DNA from 3 places in the Methylomonas sp. HW2-6 genome. Region 2 is predicted to be linked to each of the others. Evidence: riboswitches for the same ligand, from Rfam matches in the RefSeq annotation. Region 2 holds a riboswitch; each other region holds the start of a gene.
What was found. Region 2 has a riboswitch for cyclic di-GMP ahead of ACH518_RS17360 (hypothetical protein). Riboswitches for the same ligand answer to the same signal wherever they lie in the genome.
Positions count from the first base shown of each region.

Region 1 (10,134 bases), 1.9 Mb from region 2:
TGTTGGAGCGCTTGCTGCGCGATGAAGTGAAAGCCCGCATGAAAACCGATGTGGTCTCCGAGAAAAAATATTCCGAGCGCATTCTGGAATCGTTGCGCAAATACCATAACCGCGCCATCGAAACCGCGCAGGTCATCGAAGAGCTGATAGCCATCGCCAAGGACATGCAGGCGGATTGGGCGCAAGCCGAAAAACTGGGGTTAAATCCGGACGAAATCGCCTTTTACCGGGCTTTGATTCAAAATGAATCGGCGGTACGTGAGCTGGGCGATAACAACCTGCGCGAACTGGCCAAATACATTACCGAGCAATTGCGCAACAGCACCACCGTCGATTGGGCCAAGCGTGACAGTGTGCGGGCCCGATTGCGGAATCTGGTCAGAAGGGCTTTGCGGCGCTGGAAGTATCCGCCGGATAAAGCCGATGAAGCGGTTGAATTGTGTTTAAAACAAGCCGAGGTGCTCAGCGAGGCTTGGAGCGCGGGCCAATAGGCCCCGGAAATACCGAAGACGTATCAAACCCTGCGAAAGGGTCTGGCTTCGCGGGTTTTTTATGCTTGCCAGACCGTATTACTCATCACGGCGGCATCCTTGAAACTGGCAACGACTCCTACCGGTTCAAGCAACGGAAAAAGGCCTCAGCATCCCCACAAACCTAGGTTCTAATTGGGAACTTTTCGACAACCATTCGCGGAAAATTCTCAACATCGGCTGACAGTGTCGCTCAGGCCGTAACAACGCCGATGAACGACTCGGAATAACCCAGCCGTTCGTTTATCGACATCCGCATCAAGCGGCTTTTTTCCGATAGCCGGCCGCGCCCAATCCGAGTGCGCCGCTCAGGAACATCCAGACGGCGGCAGGCAGCGGGACTACCGTGGTTTGAAAACTGAAGGTGCCGATGCGGGCGTTGGCGGCTCTAGCGACTTCGGCGCCCAGATGATCGAAGCCCCAGCCATACCCCAAACTGCCGTTCAAGGTCAGAACATTGCCGTTTAACTGCGTTGTCACGTCGAACAATTCGAAAGCGACGGCCGAAAAACCGACTTGGTTATAGATTACCCACGCCGAACTTTCCGGCGTTTTTTGCTGCTCCGCCGGGTTATATGCCAGGATCATATCGGCCATTAAGACTCTGTTGGTCGGTGGATCGACATCGACTCGATAACGCATCCCGCCGGCCAAGCCGATGTTTCCGGTCGCGGTGGCGGCGATGTTATTGGGATCGAAGCTAAAAGTCGTCGGGCTGTTGTGCCGATTGGTCGGATTGGGTGCGACGCTTGCGCCGTTCACGGTGAACTCAAGGCCGATTGCGGAGATTTCGTTCGCCGTATAGTTCGTGAGATCGACCGGCGTGTTGGAGTCGCGCAACTGCGCAAATGTTTTCGAAGCCGCCGAAGCGTCGAAATACTCTTCTACATAAATCGACGGCGCCGGCGTGTTATCCAAGTCGATTCCGGCTGCGAACGCGTTCCGGTCCAGGTTGAGGATCAACGAACCGCCGGCCACGGTGGCGGCGTGCGCGGATGTCGCGAGCAGCGATGCGGCGATCACGACAACGTTTAAAGATTTCATTTTGTTTCCTTGATTTAGAGGTGATTTCAATACCGGCCCTAACTGAAAATCCCAGGCGCCCGCGCCATTGCTGGCGAAAGCGTTCAACGCTCGGCGCTACATCCGACGCCGGGATTGAACCGGTGTAACTGGCGGCTGGGATAAATTGGATCGGCACCGCCGATATTGCCGGGCAGATCGACGACGGTGCCGGCTGGCGGCTTAGGCGGACAATCTGATTTTTCCGCGCGCTGAACCCAATAGCCCCAACAATCCGCTGCCGAATAGCCAAACGGCCGCCGGTACCGGCACTGCCGATGGCGCCAGACTGAAAGTACCCAGCTTGACCGACTGGCTACCATTCAACAGCAAGTTCCAGGAAAAGGATTGAGCCGTGAAATACACGTCGCCGCTCAGCGATAACTCGCCGTTGGCGTTAACCGATTCCGAGGCATTGACCAAACGGAACAGTGCCGGTTGGCCAAAGCCGCTGCTGTAGGTATAGATGTCCCATTGACCGGCGGTTTTTTTCAAAAAGAAATCGGCGGGATTGAGATAGGTGCCGCCAGCCGCCGGCTCCATCCGGAAAGCACCGCTCAAGCCGATTTGACCGGCCGCGGTGTTGCCGGCGTCCATCGTCGTGGCTTGTTGCTTGCGAGCGGCCCCGTAGTTGATGGTCGAGGTATTGGTATTGACCGCCAACGACACGCTAAAGGTTCCGGTCTGGCTCAGCGCGACACCTCCGGTTGTATCCAGAGTGATCGGCGTGGCGTTATGGTTTTTATCCCAGAAATTAGCGATATACCAACCTTCGCTACCCGGTACAGCCGAAGTAAAGGCGGAATTGTCGATTGTTAAATTCGCCACGCCGCTAACAAGAGCCGCGTTGGCATCGGTTGTTGTCAACAGTCCGCCGAATAGACCGATTGCCAGAACGCCGGCCGAGGCCAATTTGTGGCTATGTTTTTTAAATAGATACATGGTTTTTCCTTGTAGATTTATCGATGGTTAAGTTATGCGGCGGGTTCCAAGTTTGTAAATCGACGCGGCCGACGCCGTGTCTATCGGCAAACCTTGCCCGCCGGTAACCCGGCCGTCTTGTTCCAAGACCCGTGGCTTTCCGGCTCCGCCTCGCGGCGGGTGTGGCGTTGCGCCGCAATCCTTGCGGCATCGCTGCTTCCGCGAACGATTACTTCCTGAGCTTCCAGCAATTCCTTCCAATAACTCGAGCTCCCGACGATCTCCTCACAAAACGCAGGCGGAGTTGCGGCGTAGCGACGCTGCAACGGAAAGGCCGCGAAGGCAGATTAAAGTCGGGTTTTCGAATCAATTAGCGACGAGCAAACACTAGGCCAAATCTGATTCGCCTGGAATAACAAGGCTTGGCACGGCGAATCCGGCGCCGGTCCTCGAAAACTAAGTTATCTCACGCAATCGCCGCGTGAAATCCCGCGCCGCCGCCGGAACTGACGCGATTCCGGGTGCTACTCTTCCACCCATCTGAAGCGCAGCGCAGCGCTGGTCAGAAACAGCAGCGTCATTGCCGAGAGCGTCAACAACGCCGGCGCAATATCGCTTAATCCGGCACCGTCTATCATCACGGCGCGCGCGGCTTGCAGCATGTGGGTCAGCGGGAAAATCAGCGTCAGGTTCTGCAACAGCGCCGGCGCGCCTTCCAGCGAAAACCAGACCCCGGAAAGCAAAATCATCGGCAAGGTCAGCAGGTTGAGGATGCCCAAGGCCAATTCTTCGCTACTCGTTCTACTCGCCATCAACAGGCCGAGGCTGATCAGGGTTACCGAACCGAGTACCGCAATCAGCGCCAACAGCGCAAAAGCACCCTGGACTAAAAAGTCGAACAAGGCGTGCATCGCCACAAATTGCAGCACGATCGCCAGCATCAACATCGCCAACCGGCTGACGACTTGCGCCGACAGGAATTCGAAGGCGTTGACCGGTGAGGCTTTCAAGCGTTTAAGCACGCCGTTTTTACGGTATCTGACGATGGTGAAACCGACGCCGAACAGACTGCTGTGCATGATATTGATCGCTAGAATGCCGGGCAAAACCCAGTCTAGGTAGCGCACCTGCCGCCCGGAAACCACTTGCTTTTTCCAGGTAATGGCTTGATCGCCGGCCAGTAGGATTTTTTCCAACAAGTAGCCTTGCGCGGCACTGTCGTTGATCCAGTAACCGCTTTCCGAACCGCCCCGGATCACCATGTCCAACTGATGGTGCTGCAGTTTGGCTAGCGCCTTATCCAGCTCGGGGTAGTCGATGAACTGCAAATATTGGGTGGCCTTGAACGCGCTGATCTGCGCGCTGGCCTCGCCGACCACGCCCACTTTGAACAGCGCGGTATCCTTGTCGTCGAATATCGCCGCGATGCCGACGATCAACACCACCGGAAACACGAAATTCCAGACCCAGGTGGCTTTGTCGCGGATCAATTCGATATTGCGGGCTGTTAGCAGTGCCAAAAAATGCTTCATCTCAACTTCTCAATGAGTGGCCGGTTAATTTAAGAAACAGGTTTTCCAGATTCGGCGTGGCGACCGTCAAACCTTCCAACGAGATATTCAGTCGAGTCAGTTGGGAGATCGCCGCTTCCACATTGGCGGTGACGAACTCCACCGTTTCGGCGCCGGCACTCACCGCGAACGGCAAGCCTGGAAGCTCCGCCAGCCCGCTGGCCCGCGGCAGACGGATCAGCACGCCGTCGAAATATTCCTGCAATAAGTTCTCCGGCGTGTCCTGCACGATAATTCGGCCTTGATCCATGATGGCGATTTCGTCGCAAAGCTGCTCGGCTTCCTCCATGTAATGCGTGGTCAGGACGATGGTCTTGCCGCGCTGTTTGATGTCCCGAATCAAGCTCCAGAAGTTGTGGCGCGATTGCGGGTCCAGACCGGTAGTCGGTTCGTCCAGAAACAAAATGTCCGGATCGTTGATCAAGGCGATGCCCAGCAACAAGCGTTGCCGCTGGCCGCCGGACAGCTTGCGGGAATCGCGGTTGATGTAGTCCCCTAGCGCGCAGGCCTCGATAATGTCGTCGAGCGGCAGACTACGCGGGTACAGTTTCTGAAACAGTTGCAAGCATTCCTTCACCGTCAAGGTTTCCGGCAAGGCGGTATGTTGAAACTGAATCCCGATGTGCTGGCTGTAGCGTCTATCGATCGGTTTGCCGCGAAACAGGATGTCGCCTTTGCTCGGTTTGAGTATGCCCTCCAGCATTTCCAGCGTGGAGGTTTTGCCGGCGCCGTTCGGCCCCAGCAAGCCAAAGCAGGTCCCAGCTTGCAGCTCGAAACTGACGCCGGCAACCGCCGCCACTTCGCCATAGTGTTTCTCCAAGCCTCTGACGCTCAGCAGACTGCTAGTCTGGTCCGGCTCGACCAGCGGCGGCGCGGCGAGCATTGACGACTGAGCCGCCGCTTCGGGATTCAGCTCTCGCAACCACGCCGCGCAATACGGCTGCTTGACCACCGAGAAGTGTTCGCCCTTGGCCTTGATCACATTGACGGCTTGAAAATAATCGTTCCACTCGTTGGCCGCCAACCAACCTTTACTGCCTTCCGCGATCACCAGCGTCACCCGATACGGCAACTTGGCGGTGTAACGGTAACGGGCGGTAATCGAAGCCTCGGTCACTTGCCAGATTTTCCGAAAATGCCCGGCGTCCAGATTCGGAATGATGTCCGCCAATAATGACGCAAAGCAGTCTTTCCACTCCGCGTAGGGCTTGGTTTTTAAAATTTCGGCGATCGCGCCGCGATAGGGCTCGGGCGAAATACCGGCGTTCGTCAGCATGAAGTTACAGAATGCCTTGACCGAGGCCTTGTCCACGCTGCTTTGCCGCAGCAACAAACCGCTATCGATCAACACCACTTCGCCGATTTCGTAGGCCGAATCTTGCAACTGGCGCAGCATTTCGTAGACCACGGTGCCGCCGTAACTGTGCGCGTACAAATTGATCCGCCCTTGCGGCCAGACGCGTTCGATCTGGGCGATATTGTGCGCGGCCATGTCCTCGACCGTCGTCGCCGGCGGCTCGTCGCTATAGCCTTTCATTTGCAAGCCGTAAACCGGCCCTTCCCGCTTCAGGCACTCCGCCAGTTCGAAATAGCCGTCGCTCAAGCCGGGCATGCCCGGCACGATAAACGTCGGAATCCCCGAGCGCAGATTAAGCAAATACGCTGAATTGGTCAGTTTTTCCAGCGGGCGCTCTAGATAATCGGTCAAGGCTTTTATCGTCGGATATTTGAAAATATCGGCAAGATTCAGTGAGCTGTCGGGGAGAATGGCGTTAATCCGGCTGATCAGTTGCACGGTCAGCAAGGAGTGGCCGCCCAACTCAAAAAAATTGTCGTTCACGCCGACCCGCTCGACGTTCAACAGCTGCCGCCAAATCTCGGCCAGTTGTTGTTCGAGTTGGCCGCGCGGCGGGCTGAAATCCCCGCGCCCGGCCAGCCAACTCTCGGCTTGCTGTGCCAGTGCCTTACGGTCAATTTTGCCGCCCGGCGTCATCGGCAGGGTATCGAGTGCCAGCACCGCCAGCGGCACCATGTAATCGGGCAAGGTTTGGCGCAGAAAAGCCTTCATGACTTCTGGCTCGGGCGGTTGGCCGGCGTGGGTATAAAACCCCAACAATTGTTTGTTGCCTTGGCGTTCGCTGACGATGACGACGGCCAAGCGAACCGCCGGATGCTCGGCCAACGCGCTTTCGACCTCGCCCAATTCCACCCGAAACCCGCGAATCTTGACCTGATGGTCGCGGCGGCCGATAAAGGCCAGGTTGCCGTCGTCCAGCCAGCGCACCAGATCGCCGGTTTTATACAGTTTGCCGGCCCCAAACGGGTTGGCGATGAATTTCTCCGCGGTCAATTCGGGCTGATTCAGATAGCCGCGAGCGACGCCGGCACCGGCGATGTGCAGTTCGCCCGGCACGCCGATCGGCACCGGTTTGAGTGCGCTGTCCAGCACGTAGACTTGGGTGTTGGCCAGCGGCTTGCCGAGCGGTATCGCTTGGTCGGGCTCGTGGGCCGGATCTATCGGATGCAGCAACGAGATCACTGTGGTTTCGGTCGGGCCGTAGGTGTTGATCACCGCGATGTTGGGGTTGCGTTGCCGCCAGGCCCGATAGTTTTGCGCTTCGGCTTTTTCGCCGCCGATCACCACCCGGCTCAGCGCGGTGTCGCTGAAGTCTTGCTCCACCAGGGTATGCCAGTAGGCGGTGGGCAGGTTGATCAGACTGACTCGGTGGCGTTGCAGCAGGCTTTTTAAGTAAGCCACATCGGTGAATCGCTCGCCGTCCATCATCACCACCGCCCCGCCGCTGAGCAGGGTCGGAAACACTTCCTCGACGAAGATATCGAAGCTGATCGTCGAAAACTGCAACACCCGGTCGCGCTCGTTGAGACGGTAGGCGGCGATGACGGCCAGATTGTGATTGACCACGTTGCGGTGTTCGACCATCACCCCTTTGGGTTGGCCGGTGGAACCGGAGGTATAAATCACATACGCCAGATGCTCGGGAGCCGCGCTGGGACGCGGTTGCCCGATACTTTGGGCGATCAACGGCCAGTCGCTATCCAGCGCCACGGTCTGAATCGCCGGACCGGTGCGGATCTCACGCAAGCCTTCGACCAGGCCGGCTTCAGTCAACAACAATCGAGCGCCGCTGTCCAACAGCAAGACTTTGCTACGTTCGACGGGGGTATTGGCGTCCAGCGGCAGATAGGCGCCGCCGGCCTTTAGAATGCCGAGCAAGCCGACCAGCATCAACGGCGAACGGCGCAGACACACCGCCACCAGGGTATCGGCCTGGACGCCTAGCTGTTGCAGATAAACGGCCAGCCGGTCGCTTTGCTCGTGCAATTCCCGATAACTGAGCGAACTCTCCTCGCCGATCACCGCCACCTGTTCCGGGGTTTTCAAGGCTTGGCGGACGAACAGCTCGTGGAGGCAGGCGTCGGGAACCTGATTGGCGGTCGAGCGGCTCCAGTCGTCCAGGATCTTGCGCCGTTCGTCGGCATCCAGCAGCTCCAGTTCCTCGAGCATGCCGTGCGGCGACTCGACCAGGTAGCGCATGATGCTGGTCAGATGCTCCGCCATCCGCTGCACCGTCTGCGGCCGATACAGATCGGCGGCGTATTCGATCCCGATCAGCGCATGCTCGTCTTCGAATTCGTTATAGGTGAAGGTCAACTCGAACTTCGCTTCATTGATCTCGAAATCGAACAAGGGCTCCAGGCGGCAATTGCCGAACGGTAAGCCGCTGAGCCGAAGCGGGGTGTAGTTGATCAGGACTTGAAACAAGGGGCTGCGGCTTAAATCGCGCTCCGGTTGCAGCAAATCGAAAATCTTCTCGATCGGCACCTGCTGGTTTTCCTGGCCTTCGACAATCACGGTGTGAACCTGCTCGAGCAAGGCGTTCACCGTCAAACCGGTTTGTTCCAGCGGGTTAATCCGCATCACCACGGTATTGACGAAAAAACCGACGACAGCTTCGATTTCGCGCTGATTGCGGTTGGCCACCGGCATGCCCAAGCAAATGTCGTCCTGGCCGCTGTATTTTTTTAACAGCAGATAGACCGCGGCCATAAACAAGGTGAACGGAGTGGTTTTGCGCGTCCTGGCCGCTTGTTTAACCAATTTGCCCTGGTCCGAACTCAACTCGAACTGGAAGTAAGCGCCGCGCCCGCTGGCGCTAGCCGGACGCGCAAAATCCAACGGCATCTCAAGATTCTGGTAACCGGATAACTGGCGTTGCCAGTAAGCCAGTTCGCGCGTCAGTTTGGCATCCGTGTGGGTTTCCCGCTCCCAACCGGCATACTGGGCGTAATCGACCGGCAAGGCCGGCAACGCGGGCGGTTTACCTTCGACAAACGCGGCGTAGGCTGCCGCCAGATCGTTCAATAACACCCGCATCGACCAGCCGTCGGTCACGATGTGGTGCAAGCACAAGGCCAGGATGTGGGTTTCCGCCGCCAGGCGCAGCAGCATCGCCCTGAATAATGCGGAAGTCTCCAGATTGAATGGCTGCTCGATAAAGCTTTGCAGCCGTTGTTTTTGTTCGCGGCGTTGCAGTTCGCCGCTAAACCGGCTGAGATCGTGTTGTTCGATGGCGACCGCCGCCGCCGGCCGGATTCGTTGCAACGGCGTGTTGTCCAGCACCGAAAAATTGGTGCGCAAGGCTTCGTGCCGGGCGTAAATAAAATCCAGAGCCTTGGCCAGCGCGCCGATATCCAACGGCCCTTCGATCTTGCCCAAACCCGGCACATGGTATTGGCCGCCGAAACCCAGCCGGTCCAGAAACCACAAGCGCTCCTGCGAAAACGACTGACAGGCGATCTTGTCGCCGGCCAGATAGCTCAGAACCCCGGCCTTCTCCGCCTTTAGCGCGGACTTCACCGCGTCGGTCAGCAGGCCGGCGCCGGCTTCGACGCACAAATCTCCGGCCGGCGACCCGGTCAAGCGCGCGCCGTTAGCGATCAACTCGCTCAACATGGACTTGCTGCCGCGAATTGGATGAATCCCAGGCTGCGATCAGAAACCGAATCGCACCACCGATGCCGTATGCCGTTAAACAACGAATGCCTCCAGATGTTTCAGATAGTTAGCCAACGAATCTTCGGCCGGGGCGCGGCCGCTGTTCGCAATCGCCACGGCCAGTTGTTGAATGTCCGCCGCCTCGAACAAAGTACTTAGCGCCAGTTCGACACCCAACGCCGCCTTGGCCCGCAACACGATTTGGATCGCCAACAAGGAATGGCCGCCCAACGCGAAAAAATTGTCCTGAATCCCGATCCGGCCGATACCCAATACGTCCTGCCAAATGTCGGCCAAAGTGGCCTCGATGGCGTTGCTCGGCGCGACGTAACCCGCCTCTGCCGAGCGCTCGACCGGCAGCGCCAGCAACGCTTTGCGATCGACCTTGCCGTTATCGGTCAACGGCATTTGCGCCAACGCCACCCAGGCGGCGGGCACCATGTAATCGGGCAAGCGCTGGCGCAAATAAGCGATCAATTCCGCCGTCTCGAGCGCTATCCCGGCCTGGAAATAGGCCACCAACTGTTTGCCACCGGCAAATTCCCGGGCAACGACGACGGCGTGGCGAATGTTCGGATGCAATAGCAAGGCCTGTTCGATTTCGCCGAGTTCGACTCGAAAGCCGCGAATTTTCACCTGCTGGTCTTGCCGGCCGATGAACAGCAACTGGCCGTCGTCGCGCCAGCGTACCAAGTCGCCGGTCTTGTACAGCCGGCCCGGACCGAAGGGGTTGGCGATGAATTTTTCGGCGGTCAATTCGGGCTGATTGAGATAGCCGCGGGTAACACCGGCGCCGGCAATGTGCAATTCGCCGGGTACGCCGATCGGGACCGGTTGCAGGTCGCTGTCCAGGACGTAGACTTGGGTGTTCGCCAGCGGCCGGCCCAGCGGGATCGGCTGGTCGGCGGCGGCCGCTTCGATGGGGTACAGCGTGGCGATGACGGTGGTTTCGGTCGGGCCGTAGCTGTTGATGACCCGGATATTCGGGTTGCGTTGCCGCCAGACCCGATACTTTTCGGCTTCGGCTTTTTCG
Region 1 covers NZ_CP184124.1:1,683,594-1,693,727, reverse strand. Annotated here, with positions in the region: gene ACH518_RS08800 (type I restriction endonuclease subunit R) at 1-491, shown strand, start outside; gene ACH518_RS08795 (VPLPA-CTERM sorting domain-containing protein) at 789-1,574, opposite strand; gene ACH518_RS08790 (hypothetical protein) at 1,776-2,534, opposite strand; cyclic di-GMP riboswitch class I at 2,634-2,710, opposite strand; gene ACH518_RS08785 (ABC transporter permease) at 3,038-4,045, opposite strand; gene ACH518_RS08780 (amino acid adenylation domain-containing protein) at 4,047-9,059, opposite strand; gene ACH518_RS08775 (amino acid adenylation domain-containing protein) at 9,135-10,134, opposite strand, start outside.
Region 1: another riboswitch for cyclic di-GMP. It lies ahead of ACH518_RS08790 (hypothetical protein); the one in region 2 lies ahead of ACH518_RS17360 (hypothetical protein).

Region 2 (10,134 bases):
TTTTACGAGGATAGAGCACGCCATGGCGGAAGAAATTGAAGAAAAACGGCGCTATTTCCGGGTCAACGATACTATCAACCTGTTGCACAAGGTGATCGATAAAAAGAATTTCGACGCCGCCAGCCATGTTTCCAACGACGTATTGAGCAATTGCACTTTGTCCTCAGCCCTGGACGTATTGGCTCAAGAAGCTCGGATGCTCGGGCCGCGCCTGGAACGGCGCGACCCGGAAATGTTCGAATATCTGAAGATTATCGACACCAAAATCAATCTGATCGCGCAGGCAATCAATGCCCAGACCGATAAGTTTTCCGAGCACGATACTCGAGAAGTCAGTCTGAGTGCCACCGGCCTGGCGTTCAGTAACGAACAAGCGATTGCGGTCGGTGAAATCCTCGAGCTGCGGATGCTGTTGACCTCATGCATGGCGGTAATCGTCGCTTACGCCAGAGTCGTGCAATGCAAGGACATTTCTCAGGACAATCCGCAGCGGCCGTTCGCGATTTGTGTGGAATACATTAATCTGACCGAAGACAACCGCGAATTGTTGATCAAGCATGTCATCAAAAAGCAGTTGCAACAACTGCGCGACAAAAACGAATCCTGAACCGCGTTCCTTATGTCCAAATCTGGCGACGGGGCCGCGGATGGAGCCACACCGCTGGCGCCGAAACTCAAACAGTTGATCAGGCTGTTGGGCGACGGCCGTTTCCACTCCGGTACCGAGTTGGCGCAATCTCTGGGTATCAGCCGGTCAGCAGTCTGGAAATACCAACAGGCGCTAACGGATGCCGGTGTCGATTTGCTTGCGGTTTCCGGAAAGGGCTATCGCTTGAACCAGCCGTTGCAATTGTTGCAGGAAGGACAAATTCTGGAGCATTTGACTCAGGATGCTTCAGCTTTGCTGCGACGCATTGAGATCCACGACCGTATCCAGTCCACCAACGGGCGTTTACTTGAGCTCGCGCGCGAGTCGGGCGAGAGCGGCGTGGTTTGCCTGGCAGAGCAGCAAACCGCCGGACGCGGACGCCGTGGCCGGAAATGGATTTCACCCTTCGGCCACAATGTGTATTTGTCTATCCTCTGGCGTTTTCAGGGCGGACCGACTGTTTTGAGCGGTTTGAGTTTGGCGATGGGCGTGGCCGTGGTGCGGGCACTGCGGGCATTGGGCGTCGAAGAGGTTGGCTTGAAATGGCCTAACGACATTTATTGGCGGCAACGTAAGTTAGCCGGCATATTGATCGAAGTCGGCGGCGAAAGCGGCGGGCCTTGCCATGCCGTGATGGGTTTGGGGCTAAATGTGTTCATGCCCGGCCGAGATGCGGCAGAGATTGACCAAGCCTGGGTGGACCTGCATCGTATCCTGGCCGATGGTGCTCACGGTATGCGCAACCGGCTGACGGCGGAATTGCTAAACCATTTGCTTCCGGCCTTAGCCGAGTTTGAATCGCGCACTCTTGCTTACTGGTTGGCCGAATGGCGCAGCTACGATTGTATGTTGCAGCGTCCGGTCTGTGTGTTTTTGGGCGAGCAGCGGTTTAGCGGAGAAGCGGCCGGTATTGATGATCAAGGTTTGCTGCTACTACGTCAGGCCGACGGCGAAATACGTGCCTTTGCATCCGGTGAAGTGAGTCTACGTCAATCATGATTTTGCTGGTCGATATCGGCAATTCCTTTCTGAAATGGACGCTGGCTGACTCTGGAATGATTGCCGAACCGCGCTATTTGAATTACCGCGAATCGGATTTTGTGTCGGTTTTGACCCGGGCCTGGACCTCGTTATCGGAACCGGAACAAATCGGGCTAGCGGCTGTTGCTGCGCCGGAAGTTGTGGCAAAGGTGCTTGGATTGGCTCAGGCGATGTGGCCCGCCGCCACGGTTGTCAAGCCGAGCGCTGCCGGCCAAGCCTTCGGTGTCACCAGCGCTTACGTCAAGCCCGAAAAATTAGGCGTCGACCGCTGGTTGGCGATGATTGGCGCGCTGCACGCCTATCCGGGCGCCAATTGTATTGTCGATTGCGGTACGGCAATTACCGTCGATTTTGTCGCCGCCGATGGGCTGCACCAGGGAGGCTTGATTTGCCCCGGCTTGCGTTTAATGAAGCAAGCCTTGTCGGCGAATACTCACGCTTTACCGGTTGCCGCCGGTGCCGGAGGGGGGGGGCTGGCGGCCGATACCGATGCGGCGATCGACGCCGGAGTGCTGTGGGCGGCTGTCGGCTTGGTCGAAACCGCGCTAGGCCGGCAAAACCAACCGTATCGATTGCTGTTGACGGGGGGCGATTCAGCACAGTTAGCGGAGCAACTTGCAGGTGACAAAGTGTTGGATTCGCAGCTGGTATTCAAAGGCTTGTTGCACTACTGCGCTGAAGCGGAGGCATCGGGATGAAGCAGGTTTTTCTGCTGTTGTGTTTGGCTAATGTATTATTTTTTTTCTGGAAGCTCCATTTTGGTGCGTCGACGCCGGCCAACCAAGTCCAGGCCGCTCTGCCGTCGATTGTACTGGTTGCCGAACGGGATGCCGCGCTTCGTAGCGTGGCGATTTCGCGGGTCCTGGATCGCGATGCCGCCGAACTGCAACGCTTGACCGCGCCTGCCGCTTTTGCGGCGCCTAAGCCAAAACAATTGGCGGGTGCCGCGGTTAAATCCGAAAAAAAATCGCTGCCGGCGGCAACCGGGAAGCCGGAGCCGGTTCGAGTGATTTGTTACGAAGCGGGGCCGTTCAGCGACGACCGCGAATTGCAGCGCTGGCTGCGCGGCAAACCCTTGCTTTTCACGAAGCCGTTTGTGCGGGAAACGACGGTTTCCGCCGATTACCAGCTCTACTTGCCCCCGGCCAAGGATGCCGAGCAGGCTCGGCTTAACAAGTTGACGTTGCACGCCAAAGGCATTGACGACGTCTGGATGGTTCCGGACGGAGAGATTAAAGGCGCGCTATCTTTGGGTGTATTTGTCGATAGAGCGAGAGCGCTGGCGTTTAAGGAGCAACTTGCCGCGCGTGGTGTCCGGGCCGAGCTTAGACAGCGCAGCAAAACCCGTCAGGCTTTATTCCTGCATTTCGGCGCCGCTGCCGCTTTTCCGGGGAGCGGCGGATATCAGCGGATTCCGGCTGCGGATTGCAAATAGCGCCAAAATGGCGCAGCCGAAACGCGAATGACTTAAATTCCCGGAATTTGTGTCAGCTTATTTTACATTGGCTGTTGTTCGGCCGAGCTAATTCCTTGAAATCCCAGGCCTGGATATTTTGGCACGTTTTTTGTATAATCTATTTTGGAGTGGAGGCTGCGGTCTTTGCTCTCGGCTTGGAGGCGGCAATTTCGGAAAAATCGCCAATTCCAGTTGTATGGCCAGAGGAATGGCCGTTTGTTAACGTTAACTAATGGGGAATATCCATGAAAACGCTTTTATCTTTAAGACTATGGCTTGCCGCGTTATTGTTGGCCGTTTCGTCTGCAAGTTCTGCGAGTACCATTTGGGAGTCAACTGACGGAGATAGTAATTTCTTGTCAATTAGCCTGTTTGGATTACCGAGCTCTGAAACTTTCGGTATTTTCGCAGCAAATGCTGATTTGAATACCGCCGCGCCACTTTACTCATTTACAGGTATCGGTAGCTACACTGCTACGGGCAGCTTTAAATTGGGTCTGTGGGATGCGGGTAAGTGGCTGGGTGAAGCGGCTAATGGCTCATTGCTTGGCAACATGTATTTGTTGAGTTTTGCCAAAACAAGTGTGCCTACCAACAATTTGGTTTTGCTGTACGGCTTCGATATCAAGCCTGCTGCTAACCAAGGCGGTGGTTCTGTAGTACCTCTTCCCGCCTCTATCTGGTTCATGACAAGCGCTTTGTTGGGTTTCCTTTACACCGGACGCCGGAAAACGCTGGTCCAAGCTTAAGCTCCGGCTTAAGTCCTTCCAGAGCCGGACGAGGCGCGCCTCGCCGGCTTTTTTTATGCCTGCCGAAATCCGCCGCGGCAAGGCTTGCAAGCGGCAGTGTCGGCCTTGCCTGCGCAGCAATATTCCATACCGCATTCCGCCCGCTTGGCCTAGCCACCGCTAACCATCAGGTTGCGGGCCTGCTCTTTCAGCGCAATCGCTCGGCGCAGCAGACCGGTTTTGCCCGGAAAAAATCGGTTGCAGGCCATTGCCTCCAGATTCAATGCTTGCTGCAATTTTTCCAAAGCTTCCGGATAAGGATTGATTACCGCTTGCTGTAATACCTCCACCGCGTCCTGAGTGTCGGCGATTGCCAGCTTCAGGGACTTCATACTTTGTTCGCCATTCTGTTCCAACGCTTTTTTGTCCAACGAATTGGAGCTGCGGATATTTTCCAGCACATTGATCGTACGGAGGAACATTGCTACGGCTATTACTTGCGACGAATCCAATTTGCCTTGCCGATTCGCTTTACTAGAGGTAAATGCGCCGGGCGAGCTGTTGAAGGCATCGGAGCTGTAGTAGGCGACGCTTTCTTCCAGCGTCGTTACGCCGTTGTTGTGAAAGAACGGTGCGGTGTCGGCCGCTTCGACCAAGGACGGCGTATTAAAGCGGTTCAAGCCATGGTGTCCTGCTGGCCGCGAGGTAGTACCGCTCGGCGCAACACTGCCGTCGCTAAAACAGACTTCGTCATAATTCGGGCCGCAGTCGTTTTGTTGGATCTGACCGAAGCCGCCGTCATAGGCCAGCGTCGGGTCGGCCAAATGGTGCAATTGGTCGCGCATTCGTTCCACACCGGTATCGCGGGTCGGATTGGCATTGGTGGTCGAACTGATGCCGCCGGCATTGGAATGGCAGCCGTTACAGTTTGCCGTGGCGCCGAAAATCACCGAGCCGTCGGCCGCTTTCGGATTGTTCTTGGTATTGAACAACATCAGGCCGTTTTGCACCAAAGGCGATTTGAAATACATATTGGCCAGATTCAATTCGCCGCTACGCCCCAATGACAGCATATAGGCTTCCAAGGCGTCGAGTTCGTCTTCGCTGGGTAATCTGAAATCGATGTTTTCGGCCCGGATCAATGTTTTCGGCATGTGCTGCTTGATCGCGCCTTTGGCGAAGTCACGCAAGGAGCCGCCGTCCGGGGCGCCGTCGCCGGACCAGCCTATGGCTTCGGTGTGCCTGCCGGATTGCTGCGCTTCGTCATCGTGGCGTTTGAAGTATTCTTCGTCCTGCGGAAACTCGCCGTTGCCGTAACCAGGATTTACTGCACGCTCGAAGGTGAGGGTATTGGCCATGCCCAACAGATGGGGAGAACTGCGCATCACCGGCGGCCGGTCGAAGCCGTCGGCGTGGGCGACGAACAAGGCAAACTGGCGCACTAGTGCCGGCTTTTCCAGATCGGCCAATTCCGGCCGGGTTTCGGCGACGAACAGCGGGTCGCTTTTCGGTAACTTGGCGATGTAACTCGGGTCGATCGTGTGATTGTTATCCGGCCGGTGGCAGGTGGCGCAGGTACGTCCGTTGCCGCCGAAAGTCTCTTCTGTAAATATTTTTTGGCCGCGGGCTATCAGCTGCGCTAACTGTGGTTCGCTCCCGAAATTGCCGGCTTGAGCGGTCTTCGGCAGTAAGAATTCGAACGGCAGGCGATTCGCGGCGATCTCGCCGCCGGCGGCAGCCAGGTTCGCGCCCGGCCAGTCGTGCTCGGTGAAATAAAGCCGCTGCAGCAGGTTGGGCGAGCCGAACAGCAGGCCGCCGTTTTCGGGAGAGGTTCCGGCTAGGACGATTGCCGCGCCGTCAAGCGTAAAGTTCCGCATTCGCTGCGGGTCGAGTTGCAGCGTCAAACCATGGCGGCCCGCCGCCGGCTCCAGTTGGCCGACGCGCAATCCTTGCCGAGACTGCTTATGATTGTCCAGCAACCAAAGTTCGTATTGGCCGGTTTCCGGTAAACCCGATACCGTTGCCTGCAAGCGCCCGGTGCGCAGATTCAGTTGAAGGTGGCCGGCGGCCGGGCTGAAGCGTGCGGACAATGCCTTGGAATAGCTCAAGCCGATTTGCAAGTTGTCCGGGCTGGAGGATTGTTCGTGAGCATATTTCCAGCGCTGGTACAACCGGCTTAAAACTTCCGGGTTGCCGTGGCCGGTAAATGGCGCTTCCGGGGGTGGCGTCACAATGGTTCCGATGCCGAGCGCAGCCGAGAATGCCAGCGCGCGTTTATAGCGTATTTTCATAATGTTATCCGTCGTTGTTCAGGCCATGCGATTGAGCCGATGGTGTACAAGGCAGCGGTGCGGCTACCTCGGACCGGGCGGTCAATTGATAGTTGCGGATAGCAATAGCCATGCCTCTTTTATATAAATCCTTTATAAATCAAAATTTTGGCGTTTTTTTGTCTGGCGATCGGCTTGTACGGGAAAATCGGCGGTTTGCTATCGACTATCGTTTCCGCGAGTTTTCCAGTGTTAGGCGGCGCGACTGAAAACCTAAGGATTGCGCGGTTTTCGCGGGTGTGGATCTCGGTATCCGATCGTCCGGTAGTGGCGGTACCGGACTCGCGCTGTTGCCCGGATGCAGGTGCCGGGTAAATCCAAATTATGTGATATCGCGCACACGCTAAGTGAAATCACACAGTATGTGTGTTTTTTATGCATTTGCAGGCGACTTGGGGTTGGCCAACCGGACTTACACAAACGGTGTCTATGGGTAATTCATTAGTTAAAACAACGGACTAGAGTATGCGTTGCAGCTTAGGCCTGCCGGGCGGTTAGTCGTCGTTACCCAGCTGTTTTCCGGCTGCACCGCGCTACCGATGCCGGATCGGCTGGTAACCGTTTTTTTGCTGTGAATGTTTAATAAGTTAATGAATTTAATGAGGTATTAGTGTTGATTTGTCGTGCTGACCAAGGCGTTGCCGCAGACGGCCAATACTGCGGCAAAATCCGCAAGTCTTGGCTGGATTGATTGTAACTTATTGAAAATTAATTAAAAAAAATAGGTACAAATTGTGCTTTCTCATTCGAGTGATAACGGACGCGATATCACCTCCGGGAAAAAGCCGAACCTGCCGCGAGGAGGAGACGGAAATTCAGGGGTCTCACGGCGAGACGGCCTGACTGCCCTGGACTAGGCAATTATGCAATTTCTTCACTTCGAATCAGTTATTGAGGCATCAATATGATAGGCATTAATCAACAGAGCTTACGCCGCGCAATTCTGGCTGCGCTCGGCGCCAGCGTTATGGCCGCTTATTCCGGACAGGCCGCCGCTATTAGTCCGGCCAGTCTGGGTGTTATCGACGCTGGCGACAGCGCTAGCGTATCCGGCAAGGCGCCGAAAAGGGCTTGGGCTGACTACGGAACCGGTTTTAACTACGGTTGGACCCATACGCCACCCTTCAGGATTTTTCAGGTCGGCGATGACGCCGACGTCGCCGCGGGTACTCGATTCGATGTCACGGTCAATCTGAAACAAAACGGCGGCACGGCACCGATGAACTATCCGGGATTTTCGATCTGGACCAGCGGAACCGCGCCCATGGTTACCGGTGCCGCCGACGGCAGCGGTTACGGACATGCCTGGAGTCAGGTGCGCGGGCCTTACGATGGCGGTGTCGCCGGTTACGTCGCGCCTCCTGGTCTGGGCGGCACGGGATTGCTGGGTGTGCCCGGCGCCGATTTGACTCAGGGCAGCAACGGCTGGCTGGGTGAAGGCGGCGGCGGAAACATAGTCCGCGGCCATGACGGATGGATCGGTTATGCCAATGCCGGCTACTCCTTCACTAACGGCGATGGCGATAAGATTCAAGGTCTGCTCGCGGGTGCCACCAACCCCGGAAATGTCGGTCAATACGGCGGCGGTGCCAGCGATCCGCTGAATGGTACGGCACTCACCAACGTCAACCAAGATTCACCCTACGTCTACACCGGTTTCGCGACCCTGAGTGCCGGCGAGGCGATGTTGACCCTGCAGGGCTTGAAAGCCGGTTATTACTTGATCGGCTGGGCGGGTAGTTGCCCGGATGATAATGCCAATGGTCAAAATTGCGGAATCGGTGCAGGCCAAAACTATATGTTGACCATCAACAATACCGGAGTCAGTGCGGTGCCGTTGCCCGGAGCTGTCTGGATGTTCGGTTCGGCTCTATTGGGTTTTACCGCGCTAGGTCGAAAAAAACCGGTCTAGCTTACAGCGCCAGCCTATCCGCTTTGCCGAATGGGGCGTGCTCGGGTAACAAGGTCCAAATGCCTTATGTCCGATGTTGTCCCGATTAGCTGGCGCTCACAATAATTTAGTGGTCGGTTCCCGGGGTTGTCTAGGTTGGGGCCGGCCCTGATTTCTTTGGTTTCGACTGAACGGATGCAATCGAAGGCATGCGCAGGTTCAGTCTTTATCCGACTCCCAGACCGGGGCCAAAGCAGATGCGGCGCCGGGTGAATAGCGGGTTTTACGAGGCAGGTATGAAGGTATTTCCGAGAATCTTTTTAATAGCGATCGCTTCGCTGGCGGCGCTGCCGGTGGCGGCCCACGGACCGGTTCCGGTATCGTTACAGCGGGTACCGGTGCCGCCGGTGCCGGGTTTGTTGGACGGTTCCAGCCCGATCGTGGTGAATAAGGCGGCAGCGATTGCGTTGGGCAAGGCCTTATTTTGGGATATGAGCGTCGGTAGCGACGGCATGGCCTGCGGGTCTTGCCATTTTCACGCCGGGGCCGACGCCCGGGTCAAAAATCAGCTGAATCCCGGCGCCAAGAGCAGCAAAGCCAGCGGGCAGACGTTCGATACGTTGGCGTCGGGCGGTGGCGGCCCCAATCATACCTTGCGTTCGCAAGACTTTCCGTTGCACCGGCTGTCCGATCCGGCCGATAAATTCAGCGCCGTGACCTTTACCACCGATGATGTGGTGGCGTCGTCCGGTACCTTTAGCGGCGACTTCAAAGGCGCTTCGCGTTTCAGCGGCAGTGCCGACCAATGTTCGCGTAGCGTCGATGCGGTATTTCACGTTAACCAAACCGGTACCCGGCGGGTGGAGCCGCGGAATGCGCCGACTGTAATCAATGCGGTGTTCAACCACCGCAATTTCTGGGACGGGCGGGCCAACAATATCTTTAACGGTAGCAGTCCCTGGGGTGAACGCGACTCGAATGCCGGGGTTTGGGTCAAACTCAATTCGCGCTCGGTGGTTAAAGAAAAGCTGCATCTGGAAAACTCGTCTTTAGCATCGTTGGCGACGGCGCCGGGTTTGAGCGATACCGAAATGAGCTGCAGGCAGCGGACATGGGCCGATATCGGCCGCAAGCTGTTGGGACGCCAAGCCTTGCAACATCAGAAGGTGCACCACGAAGACAGTGTGTTGGGCCCCTATAGCTTGAGCAGCATCGGAAATCTGAAGCCCGGTCTGAATACGACCTATAAAAATCTGATCATGCAGGCTTTCAATACCAAATACTGGTCTTATAGCGGCATCGGCCCGTTCGGTGCTCCACCGGGACAAACCGCCTACAACCAAATGGAGGCCAATTTCCCGATGTTCTTCGGCTTGGCGCTCCAGCTTTACCAGTCGACCTTGGTGGCGGATCAATCGCCTTTCGATTTGAGCCCGGTGGATGCCAGTCTGCGCCCGACCTGGACCAATATTGTCGGCGCCACGCCGGCCGAGACCGAGGCCAAGCGCCAAGCGCTGAAAGACGGCGGCAACTTGTTTTTCAACAATCATTGTAATTTGTGTCATGCCGGCCCGAGCTTGAGTCTGGCCGCGGTCGCTACCAATGCGGCGTTGTTAAAGCCCGAGCCCGGCAAAACCTTTGGTTTGGCAGCGACACCAATTTCGTACGGACCGGATGCGTTCGGTCCTTCCGGCGGCGCGCGAGCAGCCGGCATGACCCAATATGTCAATCCGGTAACCCGGGATTTCAGTAGCGACGGCATGCCTTTGCTGATGGACTTGGGGTACATCAACACCGGTGTTGCCGATCCGAATGGCGACCGAGGAGTTGGCGGTCTCGACGATTTCGGCAATCCGCTATCCTTTGCCGCTCAGTACCTTCAGTATTTGCAGGACCGTCCCGCCGGGATCAAGGATCGTCTGGTTAAGGATATTCGCGCTTGCGATTTCATCACCGCGATTGCGATTAATACCGACGTTTCCGAGCCTTATTACTTTACCGCAGTGGAAGGTATCCAGGCGGACGGCAGTCGGGAGGGT
Region 2 covers NZ_CP184124.1:3,615,577-3,625,710, reverse strand. Annotated here, with positions in the region: gene ACH518_RS17390 (PilZ domain-containing protein) at 23-607, shown strand; gene birA (bifunctional biotin--[acetyl-CoA-carboxylase] ligase/biotin operon repressor BirA) at 620-1,648, shown strand; gene ACH518_RS17380 (type III pantothenate kinase) at 1,645-2,388, shown strand; gene ACH518_RS17375 (hypothetical protein) at 2,385-3,125, shown strand; gene ACH518_RS17370 (hypothetical protein) at 3,392-3,895, shown strand; gene ACH518_RS17365 (hypothetical protein) at 4,045-6,165, opposite strand; cyclic di-GMP riboswitch class I at 6,979-7,055, shown strand; gene ACH518_RS17360 (hypothetical protein) at 7,109-8,116, shown strand; gene ACH518_RS17355 (cytochrome c peroxidase) at 8,392-10,134, shown strand, end outside.

Region 3 (10,134 bases), 380 kb from region 2:
GTGGCTGTAAGGAACCACCGGTCTGGCTGGATCGAAGCGGCCGTTATCTGAAGTGAAGTTGGAAGGCACGGCCAAGTAAGCGCCGTTACCGAAGGTGTGGAGGAAACCGGCATTCAAATCAGCCATAACCGAAGGCGAGCCGGCAGATTTGATGATGGCATCGGCCAGAGTTTTCTTGTCGCCGGACAACGGCAGAGACGAAGTGGTGTTACGGTACTGGAAGGTGTTTTCCGCCCAATCCTTGTATTTGCCTTCCACGGTATTAGCCAAGGTTGGCGCTACGCCGTCGATCTTGACGAACTCGTAAGCCGCGTTGGCTCTTTCCAGAGACAAAATACCGATCGCCCAACGTTTGCCCCAAGTGTTGGTAAAACCGGAACCGGCATCGTTACCGTTTTGCAAGTCGCGCAAGCAGGAATCCACACGACCGGCACTGGTGTTGGAGTGAATCAGCGCAACGCCGTCGCCTTCCGCAAAATCCTGATCGGTAGCATTCGCTGGCGGTAAAGCGGTTGCTGCATCAGAACAACCGTCACCCAGGAAAATGATGTTGGATTGGGCTTGGGTACCTGAACCGACGTCGCGGCGGCAAAGGTGCAATGTCGCTCCATCAATACCAGCAGAACCACTCTCATCAGGTGGCGCCAAGTCGGCAATCGTGACGGTGCCGCCACCGAATGCAGAAACCGGGGTCGTTTGATCCAGGGCCCAGTCGCGCAAACCTGGCGCAGTGGCGCTGTTACCGACTTTCAACGCATTCCAGTCCGCCCATTTACCGGCATGGATCGAAGCGATTTGCGCAGAAGTCAGGCTAGGCATACACACTTCGTTCCGATCGCCGATCAAGCAGGATGCCGGCAGGTCGTTGGTGGATTTTTGCGCGGCCTGCAAGGTTCTGTACAAGTCCCAGGTTACCGGCGCGCCGAAATTCAAGGCCGCAGCGGCTTTGACGGTCAATTTGGCGACGTCGGTGGCGCTGATATCGACACCGTTAATCGCGTTGTTGCCTCTGAACTGGATCGGGTCGACATCCGACAAGCCCATGTCCGGGATTTGGTTGTTGTTGATGTTGGTGCACTGAATATCGGCGGGTGTGCTCAAATTGCCGGCGCTGATTTCGGTGCAACCGCTGGCGATGTTCAGGAAGGCCAACGGGGTCGCTTGCGCCACCGGGGTCACACCGGTACCGGAACCGCCGGTGTTGATTTTATAAACCAACAGATTGGCATTCGCTGTGCCGGTCGGCAGACTGGGATTTCTCGCGCCGACGGCGCCGGTGTTGTTGGCTTTGCAGTAAATCGCAAATTGCTCGGTGTTGCCGGTATCTCTGAAGCGATAAACTTGGCTGCTTGGGTCGCAAATACGGTCGGTCGGATCAACGTTGGTGGAAGTCACCAGACGATCGATAAAGGTGGCGGCAGCGGTAGCGCCGGAAATGTACAGCACGCGCGTGTTGGCCGGGTCGATGGTCGGGATCGCCGCTTGCGCCGCAGCGCCGAACATTGCTGCGGAGATAGCCGCGCCTAATACTAATTTTTTCATGGTCGTGTCTCGTGTGGGTTAAAGCTGAAAAGCAGGCGGCGGCTTCACCGCCGCCCGTAAAGCGGTTTACTCGGCAACTGCCCATTTACGGCGGGTTGCACGCAACAAGCCCATCAAGCCGGCGCCGAACATCCAGACTGCGCCCGGCAGCGGTACATTGCTAACTGGGAATACTTTGTATTCCAGAGTGTTGCCGGACAACAGCCATTGGCCGGCAGCTTTGGTTACATCGGTACGATTCGCATACCAAAAGTCAGCTTTTTGACCGTATGCAACAGCCGCAGCCGAACCGCCGGTGGTACCCCAGATATTGTCCGGCAAGTTTCCGCCGGAAGCCCATTGACCGGTTTTCGCCGGCTCAGTGTCCGATACCAATTTGCTGACGTTCAACGCAGGATTGTTTTCCAAGCCTACGTTGATTTCCTGAGCGTGGTTGGTAATCACAGTCGCCACGCCGCTAGTTGTTAGCGGAGCATCGTAAGCCGGCAATGGATTGCCTTCTTTTTGGGTAATGAACAATTTCGAAGAACGGCCTACCGCCAATACGTACTGAACGTTAGCTGGGTTGTAAGTTGCGACCGAAGTCATCGCAGTCCAGTTGGCATCGCTGCTCAGATCGCGGCTGATAGTGTAAGTCTCGCTGGAATAGTTGTTGACCAGATCCAACAAAGTGATACCCAAGTCCAGGCTGTAAGTCAGCTTGGAAACGCTGTCGTATGCTTGGAAATATAGTTCGCGGGTCGCATCGGTAGAACCCAATACTGAGATACTCGCGTTAGCCGCACCAGCACCGGCCAACAGAGCCGCCGCAACCAAAGTTTTAGAGAATTTGTTCATTTTTAGCCTCATGTTTTAAAAAACCATAAATACACAAGGTGACAACCCGGCCATCTTGCCTGGCGGCAACATCCGTAGCTTTCCGTCCCCGCCTCGCGACGGGTTTGGCTTTTACACACTTCCTTAGTCTTACCAATGCACCGAGATGGCGCCGCTCTCCCCGCTACCATTTTTGTATCCACCGCCTACTCCCTAACCTCTTCCCTCGCCGCTCCGTCTGCGTGCCGTCCCTGCTCCCTGTCCGATCCGTAACTGTGCGAACCATCGCGCATTCCGGCGCAGTTCCAGTTGCGGCAAATTATTTCAGTTGAAATCGAGGTTTTTCGTTACGCGTCGGTTACAGTTTGATGAAACGTAATACATTTGTATTACACGGCCGCGCGAATCCGGGATTCAGGCCGTGTCTATGCTGTTGTATTGGTTGCTAAATCTTCCTTATCGCTCAGACTCGGCGTAGCGAGCGCAACAAGACAAGCAAGGCTTGCCGGTCTGGTTACACCGCTGCTACAGTGGCTGAACCACTTGGCCCCGCGCCGGCAGACTCAAACCAGAACCTTCCCGCATGACAGAAATCGACCTTTTGCACCAAGCCTTTGCCGGCGCGCAGCCGCCGATCGGCGATTTAGCCGGTCTGGCCTCGGCATTGAACCGTTGGTATCTGCACCATCCGGATTGCAATTTTCTGCATCCCTGCCAAATCGGCGGCCGCCCGGCCCTGGTCTGTCAAGCCGACCTGAGCCGGAGCGAGCCGGCGGCCTTCGCCGAATTGCAAGCCATCGCCGAACGCTATGCGCTGTACCTGAAGGAAGATGCCCGCCGCCACGAGCAAACCTGGGCCGACGCCAACCGCCGCCGCGGCATCGGTCTGGTATTGAGTTTTTGTATCGGCCTCAGCGCGGTCTCGCGTAGCGTCGGCGCCGATGAACTGTTGCCGGTCAACGTGGTGGCCGGCCAGCATTTGCCAAGTCCGCTCGGCGCTAGCGCCAACAGCGGCGATGGCGTGATTCGTTTGCGCCACCGGCATCCGCCGTCAGCGGCGCAAGTTCTCGCCGCCTACAGCCAAAAACAGACGAACGTTCAGGTTAATTCCGCCGCGGCAGCCGACATCGCCGAGTTCCTGCAATCGCTCTACCAAAAAAAATCAGGCGACCCACCCACGGTCAACGCCGATCTGCAAACCATCGCCGACTATTTTTCGCGATATCCGCAGGCAGTAGCGCTGATCGGCGAATTACGCGGCCAAAAAATCGGGTTGGATTACCAGGCCGGCGCTTGGCAAACCGTGGCATTCGGCAACCAATTCGGCATCAGCAGCGTGACGATCCGTTTCGATACCCGCCTCGGCGCGCAATTGCTCGGCGACCCCGGCTGCGACGCTACCCCGGCGTGCAGCATCGCTCCGGCCGACGCTTTATTGCACGAATTGCTGCACGCCAAATTGATGCTGTTGGATAGCGAACACTTCATCGCCGGCGGCGGCTTGGCGCCGGGGCTGTATCCTTTCGAACACGAACATGAAGTGATCGCCGAGGAAAACCGGCTATTTCAGGCCATGAACCAAACCGACGGCCGGGCCCGGCCGATCCGCCACCGCCATAGCGGCGAGTTGCTGCAGGTATCCTGCCCCGCCTGCATTCCGGTAAAACAAGTTGCATCGGGCGAATTAAGCCTGTGAAACCGGCGAAATTCCTGAAGCCCGTTACAAGGCAACGCGTGCAGGCGGTCGTTTGGGGAGACAAAAGTCAAGGCCGGCTCGACGCAGCTCAATAGCCTTGCGCCAAATTGGGCGGTTTCGATCAAGGCGAGTTGAGGCGAGCAATCTTCCGGCGCGGCCGGAGCTGGACCGGAGACGACGGTCGGATTCCGGCGCAACGGATGTCGGTAGCGGTCGGTTGGACCAGTGGGATGCTGAAAAATCCTGGCCGTCGGGTGTGATTTACGATCGGGCCGCGGGAAGGCTGGCATTGCCAGCCTTCCCGGACCAAGCCGATGCCGCCTCAACGGCGACGGTGTACTCCGGCCGAAACCGCACCGGTCACGGCGCAATCATGCCGTTGTGCAGATAGCTTTCTTCGTAACTGAACACGATATCGGCGTCCGGCAACACCAGTGCTTCGTTCTTGCCTTTGTAGTCCAGCCGGAACAGCAAATCCTTGATCAAATTGATTCTGGCCAGTTTTTTGTCGTCGGCTTTGACGATGGTCCACGGCGCCGATAAGTGGTGGGTTCTGGCGAACATGATGTTGCGCGCCTCGCTATAGGCTTGCCAGTGCTTTTGCGCTTCTTTGTCGATCGGGCTGATTTTCCATTGCTTTAACGGGTCTTTTTGGCGTAGACCCAGCCGTTTTTTTTGTTCGCCTTTGCTGATGTCCAGGTAATACTTCAGCAACTTGATGCCGGAGCGCACCAGCAGTTGCTCGTAATGCGAAACCGTTTCGATGAACTCGTGGTATTCGTCGTCGCTGCAAAAACCCATGACCCGCTCCACCCCGGCCCGGTTGTACCAGCTGCGGTTGAACAGCACCAACTCCTGCGCCGCCGGCAGATGTGCGGTATAGCGTTGAAAATACCAGGTACTGTTGTCGCGGTCTGACGGTTTACCCAACGCGACCACCCGGATTTCGCGCGGACTGAGATGCTGGATGATGCGCTTGATGGCGCCGTCCTTGCCGCCGGCGTCGCGGCCTTCGAACAAAATCAAAATCTTGTCGCCGTGCTTGATAATATGATTTTGCAGCTTGACCAGTTCCACCTGCAATTCGTGTAGCACGTCCTTGTAATCGGGTGCCTCGGCCTGTTTTTGGTGTTTTTTGCTCATGTCCGCCGCCTGTTCCGGGTTGAAGGGTTTACTGGAAAATAGCACGCTCCCGGAGTTTTTGCCGAAACCGGGCTAAGTCGAAGCACCGCCGGCAAACAAGCGGTAGGCCGGGTTCCCGGTCTCCTGCCGGTAAAGCAGTTGCAACGCGTTCAGGCATTGTTCGAAATGCACCGCTTCCGCGTCGCCGAGCTGCAAACCGATCAACACCTTGCCGAACGCGGCGCCGTGGTTGCGATAATGAAACAGGCTGATATTCCATTGGCTGCCCAATGCCATCAGGAACTTCAACAAGGCGCCGGGCCGCTCCGGAAATTGCAGGCTGTAAACCCGTTCTTTGACATCGTAGGGTGCATGGCCGCCGACCATGTACCGGATGTGGTCCTTGGCCAACTCGTTACCGGTCATATCGGTCACGGCAAAGCCTTCTGCGGCCAAATGCTCCAGCAATTGCTGCCTGTCGGTCTCGGCGCCGCTACTGCTGATGCCGACGAAGACCTGGGCCATGGCCGGGTCGAAATAGCGGTAATTGAACTCGGTGATGTTGCGTTTACCCAGCGCTTTACAGAATTTCAGGAAACTGCCGGGCGACTCGGGAATGGCCACCGCCAGCAAAATCTCGCGATGCTCGCCGACCTGGGTCCGCTCGGCAACATAGCGCAGCCGGTCGAAATTGATGTTGGCGCCGCTGTCGATCGCGATCAGGGTTTGTTGCTGCAAACCGTTCAGTTCGGCGTATTTTTTCAGGCCGGCCACGGCCAAGGCGCCGGCCGGCTCGGCCACCGAGCGGGTATCGTCGAAAATGTCCTTGATCGCCGCGCAGATTTCGTCGGTGCCGACCGTAACCACCTCGTCGACGAACTGGCGCGCAATCCGAAACGGTTCCGCGCCGATTTGCTTGACCGCGACGCCGTCGGCGAATAGGCCGACCTGCTCCAACACCACCCGCTCACCGGCGCGTAAGGCCTGATTCAGGCAATCGGCATCGTCAGGCTCGACCGCGATGACTTTGATCTCCGGCCGTACGAATTTGACGTAGGCGGCGATGCCGGCAATCAAGCCGCCGCCGCCGACCGGCACGAAGATGGCGTGAATCTCGCCGTTGCGCTGGCGCAAAATTTCCATCGCCACCGTGCCCTGGCCGGCGATTACGTCCGGGTCGTCGTAAGGGTGGATAAAGGTCATGCCTTTCTCGGCGGCCAATTCCATGGCGTGAGCGTAGGCGTCGTCGTAGGAGTCGCCGTGCAACACGGCTTTGGCGCCGCGCGCCTTGACCGATTTGACTTTGATTTCCGGCGTGGTTTTCGGCATCACGATCAAGGCTTTGATGCCGAGCCGTTTCGCCGCCAACGCGACGCCCTGGGCATGGTTGCCGGCCGAGGCGGCGATCACGCCGTTGGCGGTCTGCTCCGGCGTCAACGACGCAATTTTGTTATACGCGCCGCGCAGCTTGAAGGAAAACACCGGCTGCAGGTCCTCGCGCTTCAAATAGACCCGGTTGTTGACCCGCTCGGACAAGGTCGGCGCATAGTCCAGCGGGGTTTCCTCGGCCACGTCGTAAACCCGGGCCCGCAATATTTTTTCTATGTAATTCAGCATCGCTATCCTCGGCGCCAGCATCCTGTCGCGCCGCGCATTCCTGGCCTTAAAAACTGCTGAGCGATCAGCGTTAATCGGGTATTATCCCACACAATGACGGGTTGAAAGCCGTGTCAGGACTCATAAGAGCATAACCATCAGGACCATCACACATGACTCAAGACGAATTAAAAAAACAAGTCGCCGCCGCCGCATTGCAATACCTGAAAAACGTACCGATCATCGGCATGGGCACCGGCTCGACGGTGACGCATTTGATCAACCAACTGGCCGACTGCAACTTCAAAAACGATATCGAAGCCGCCGTGTCCAGCTCGATCAAAACCACCGAGCACCTCAGATCGATCGGAATTAAAGTCATTGAATTGAACGACAGCGGCGACCTGGACATTTATGTCGACGGCGCCGACGAAGTCACTCCGCACCGCAAAATGTTGAAAGGCGGCGGCGGCGCGCTGACCCGCGAGAAAATCATCGCCGGCGCCAGCAAGAAATTCGTCTGCATCGTCGACGAGACCAAGTGCGTCGACGTGATGGGCAAGTTCCCGCTGCCGGTGGAAGTGCTGCCGCTGTCACGCAGCTTCGTCGCCCGCCAATTGGTGAAACTGGGCGGCCAACCGATTCTGCGGATGAACAAGGAAACCGGCCAACCCTACATCACCGACAACGGCTGCGAGATTCTGGACGTGCACAATATGAGCATCGTCGACCCGGTCGGCACCGAACAAGCGATCAACAACATCCCCGGCGTCATCACCAACGGCCTGTTCGCGATGCGCGACGCGGACGTAGTGTTGGTCGGTAAAGGTAGCGAAGTCATCAGTTACTGATTGCCGCCTGTCTAAGCAAGCTTGCCGCCACCGGGCGGCAAGCGTTAGTTGTTCCGCCCTGCCCTCGGCAGGTCATAAAAGACGCCGCTCCGCCGATTTTTTCTGGCTGCTGCGGCCGTTGCCCTCTAAAATAGCCGCCATTTCCGCCGTCAGCCGGTCTCCTCGCCGCTTCGAGCTTTAATTTAGTTTCCAGGATATTCAACATGTCAGACATCGAAATTGCCCAACAAGCAAAAATGCGCCCTATTATCGATTTGGCCGGAGAAAAATTCGCCATCCCAGCCGAACATCTCGACCCATACGGCCATTACAAAGCCAAAATTTCCCTGGAATACGTCAACAGTCTGACCGATAAAGCCGACGGTAAATTGATACTGGTCACCGCCATTTCGCCGACCCCGGCCGGCGAAGGCAAAACCACCACCACGGTCGGTTTGGGCGATGCACTGAATCGCATCGGCAAGAAAACCATCATCTGTTTGCGCGAGCCGTCGCTGGGCCCCTGCTTCGGCGTCAAGGGCGGCGCAGCCGGCGGCGGCTACGCCCAGGTGGTGCCGATGGAAGACATCAACCTGCATTTTACCGGCGACTTCCACGCCATCGGCATCGCCCACAACCTACTGTCGGCGCTGATCGACAACCACATCAACCACGGCAACAAGCTGGACATCGACCCGCGCCGCATCCAATGGAAGCGGGTGATGGACATGAACGACCGCGCCTTGCGCAAGATCGTGGTCGGCATGGGCGGCGCAGCCAACGGCTATCTGCGCGAAGATGGCTTCGACATCGTCGTTGCCTCGGAAGTGATGGCGATTCTGTGCCTCGCCACCAGCCGCGCCGATTTGAAAGAGCGCCTGGGCCGCATCGTCATCGGCTACAAATCGGACAAAGTCACCCCGGTTTACGCCCGCGACCTGAACGCCCACGGCGCGATGGCGGCGGTGTTGAAAGACGCGATCAAACCCAATCTGGTGCAAACCCTGGAAAACAATCTGGCGATCATCCACGGCGGCCCGTTCGCCAACATCGCCCACGGCTGCAACACCGTCACTGCCACCAAAACCGCGCTGAAACTGGCCGATTACGCAGTCACCGAGGCCGGCTTCGGCGCCGATTTGGGCGCGGAGAAGTTTCTGGACATCAAATGCCGCATGTCCGGTCTGAAGCCGTCGGCGGTGGTGTTGGTGGCGACAGTACGGGCGCTGAAATTCCACGGCGGCGTGGCTAAGGACGAATTGAACCAGGAAAATCTGGCCGCGTTGGAAAAAGGCTTCGCCAACCTGGAACGCCACCTGAGCAACATCAAAAACCACTACGGCCTGCCGTGCGTGGTCAGCATCAACCATTTCACCTTCGACACCGACGCCGAAATCCAATGGCTGAAAAACCAATGCGAAAGCTTGGGCGCCAAATGCGTGATCGCCAAGCATTGGGCGCACGGCGGCGCCGGGGCGGAAGAGCTGGCGCGCGAGGTGTTGAACATTGTCGATAACCGCGAGCCGGCCTTCAATTACGTTTACGACGACGAGCTGCCGTTGTGGAACAAGATCGAAGCCATCGCCACCAAGCTTTACGGCGCCGGCAGCGTCAGCGCCAGCCCGAAAGTCATGGCCGACATCAAGGCCTTGCAAGCTAACTACGGCCACTTCCCGATCTGCATGGCCAAGACCCAAATGTCGTTCTCGACCAATCCCAACGCCAAGGGCGCGCCCAGCGGCCATAACGTGGAAATCAGCGAAGTGCGTCTCGCCAACGGCGCCGGCTTTATCGTCGCTATCGCCGGCGACATGATGACCATGCCCGGCCTGCCGAAAGTCCCGGCCGCCGAACGTATCGATATCAGCGACGACGGCGTGATTAGCGGCCTATTCTAACCGATTTGGCAGGACAGTCGCCGCCGCGGCCCCGAGCCCTTGGCTAATTAACCCGGCGAATCTCTCGATGCTGCGAGGGATTCGCTATTCTTTCTTTGTCGGAGTTGCGAGCGCCAAAACAAGCGGTTAAACCTGACATTTCGGCCGAACGGAAAGCGCTAGCCGATCAAGCAAACCAATCTCGTTTAGCCGATTGACATTCGCTTATATCAGCGGCTTTTCGTAACGAATAAACCCGGTATGCGCCGCCACTTTATCGTACAGCGCCCTAGCCGATTCGTTGGAACTTTGGGTCAACCAATAAAGCCTGGGCGCTTGTTTTAATTGCGCTTGCCGGGCGACAAATTCGATCAACGCCCGACCGATACCGCGGCCGCGGTGCTGCGGATCGACAAACAAATCTTGCAGATAGCAAACATCGGCACTCCAGCCACTGGCGTGATACAGGTAATGCGCAAACCCCACGAGCGCACCATCGATCCGCGCACCGGCCGCATGGATCTCGCGATTTTCTATCAGCCGTCGCCAAAGCGCGTCGTATTCCGCGTCAGTTCGGACGGTTTGGTAGAACGCCATGTATTGGCGAACCAGATGGTTCCATTCGGCGCGGTCAGGCGCTGTTAGCGATGCGATT
Region 3 covers NZ_CP184124.1:3,230,920-3,241,053, forward strand. Annotated here, with positions in the region: gene ACH518_RS15630 (hypothetical protein) at 1-1,542, opposite strand, end outside; gene ACH518_RS15635 (hypothetical protein) at 1,609-2,379, opposite strand; cyclic di-GMP riboswitch class I at 2,417-2,498, opposite strand; gene ACH518_RS15640 (hypothetical protein) at 2,942-4,054, shown strand; gene ppk2 (polyphosphate kinase 2) at 4,415-5,197, opposite strand; gene ilvA (threonine ammonia-lyase, biosynthetic) at 5,270-6,793, opposite strand; gene rpiA (ribose-5-phosphate isomerase RpiA) at 6,946-7,623, shown strand; gene ACH518_RS15660 (hypothetical protein) at 7,613-7,828, opposite strand; gene ACH518_RS15665 (formate--tetrahydrofolate ligase) at 7,827-9,500, shown strand; gene ACH518_RS15670 (GNAT family N-acetyltransferase) at 9,705-10,134, opposite strand, start outside.
Region 3: another riboswitch for cyclic di-GMP. It lies ahead of ACH518_RS15635 (hypothetical protein); the one in region 2 lies ahead of ACH518_RS17360 (hypothetical protein).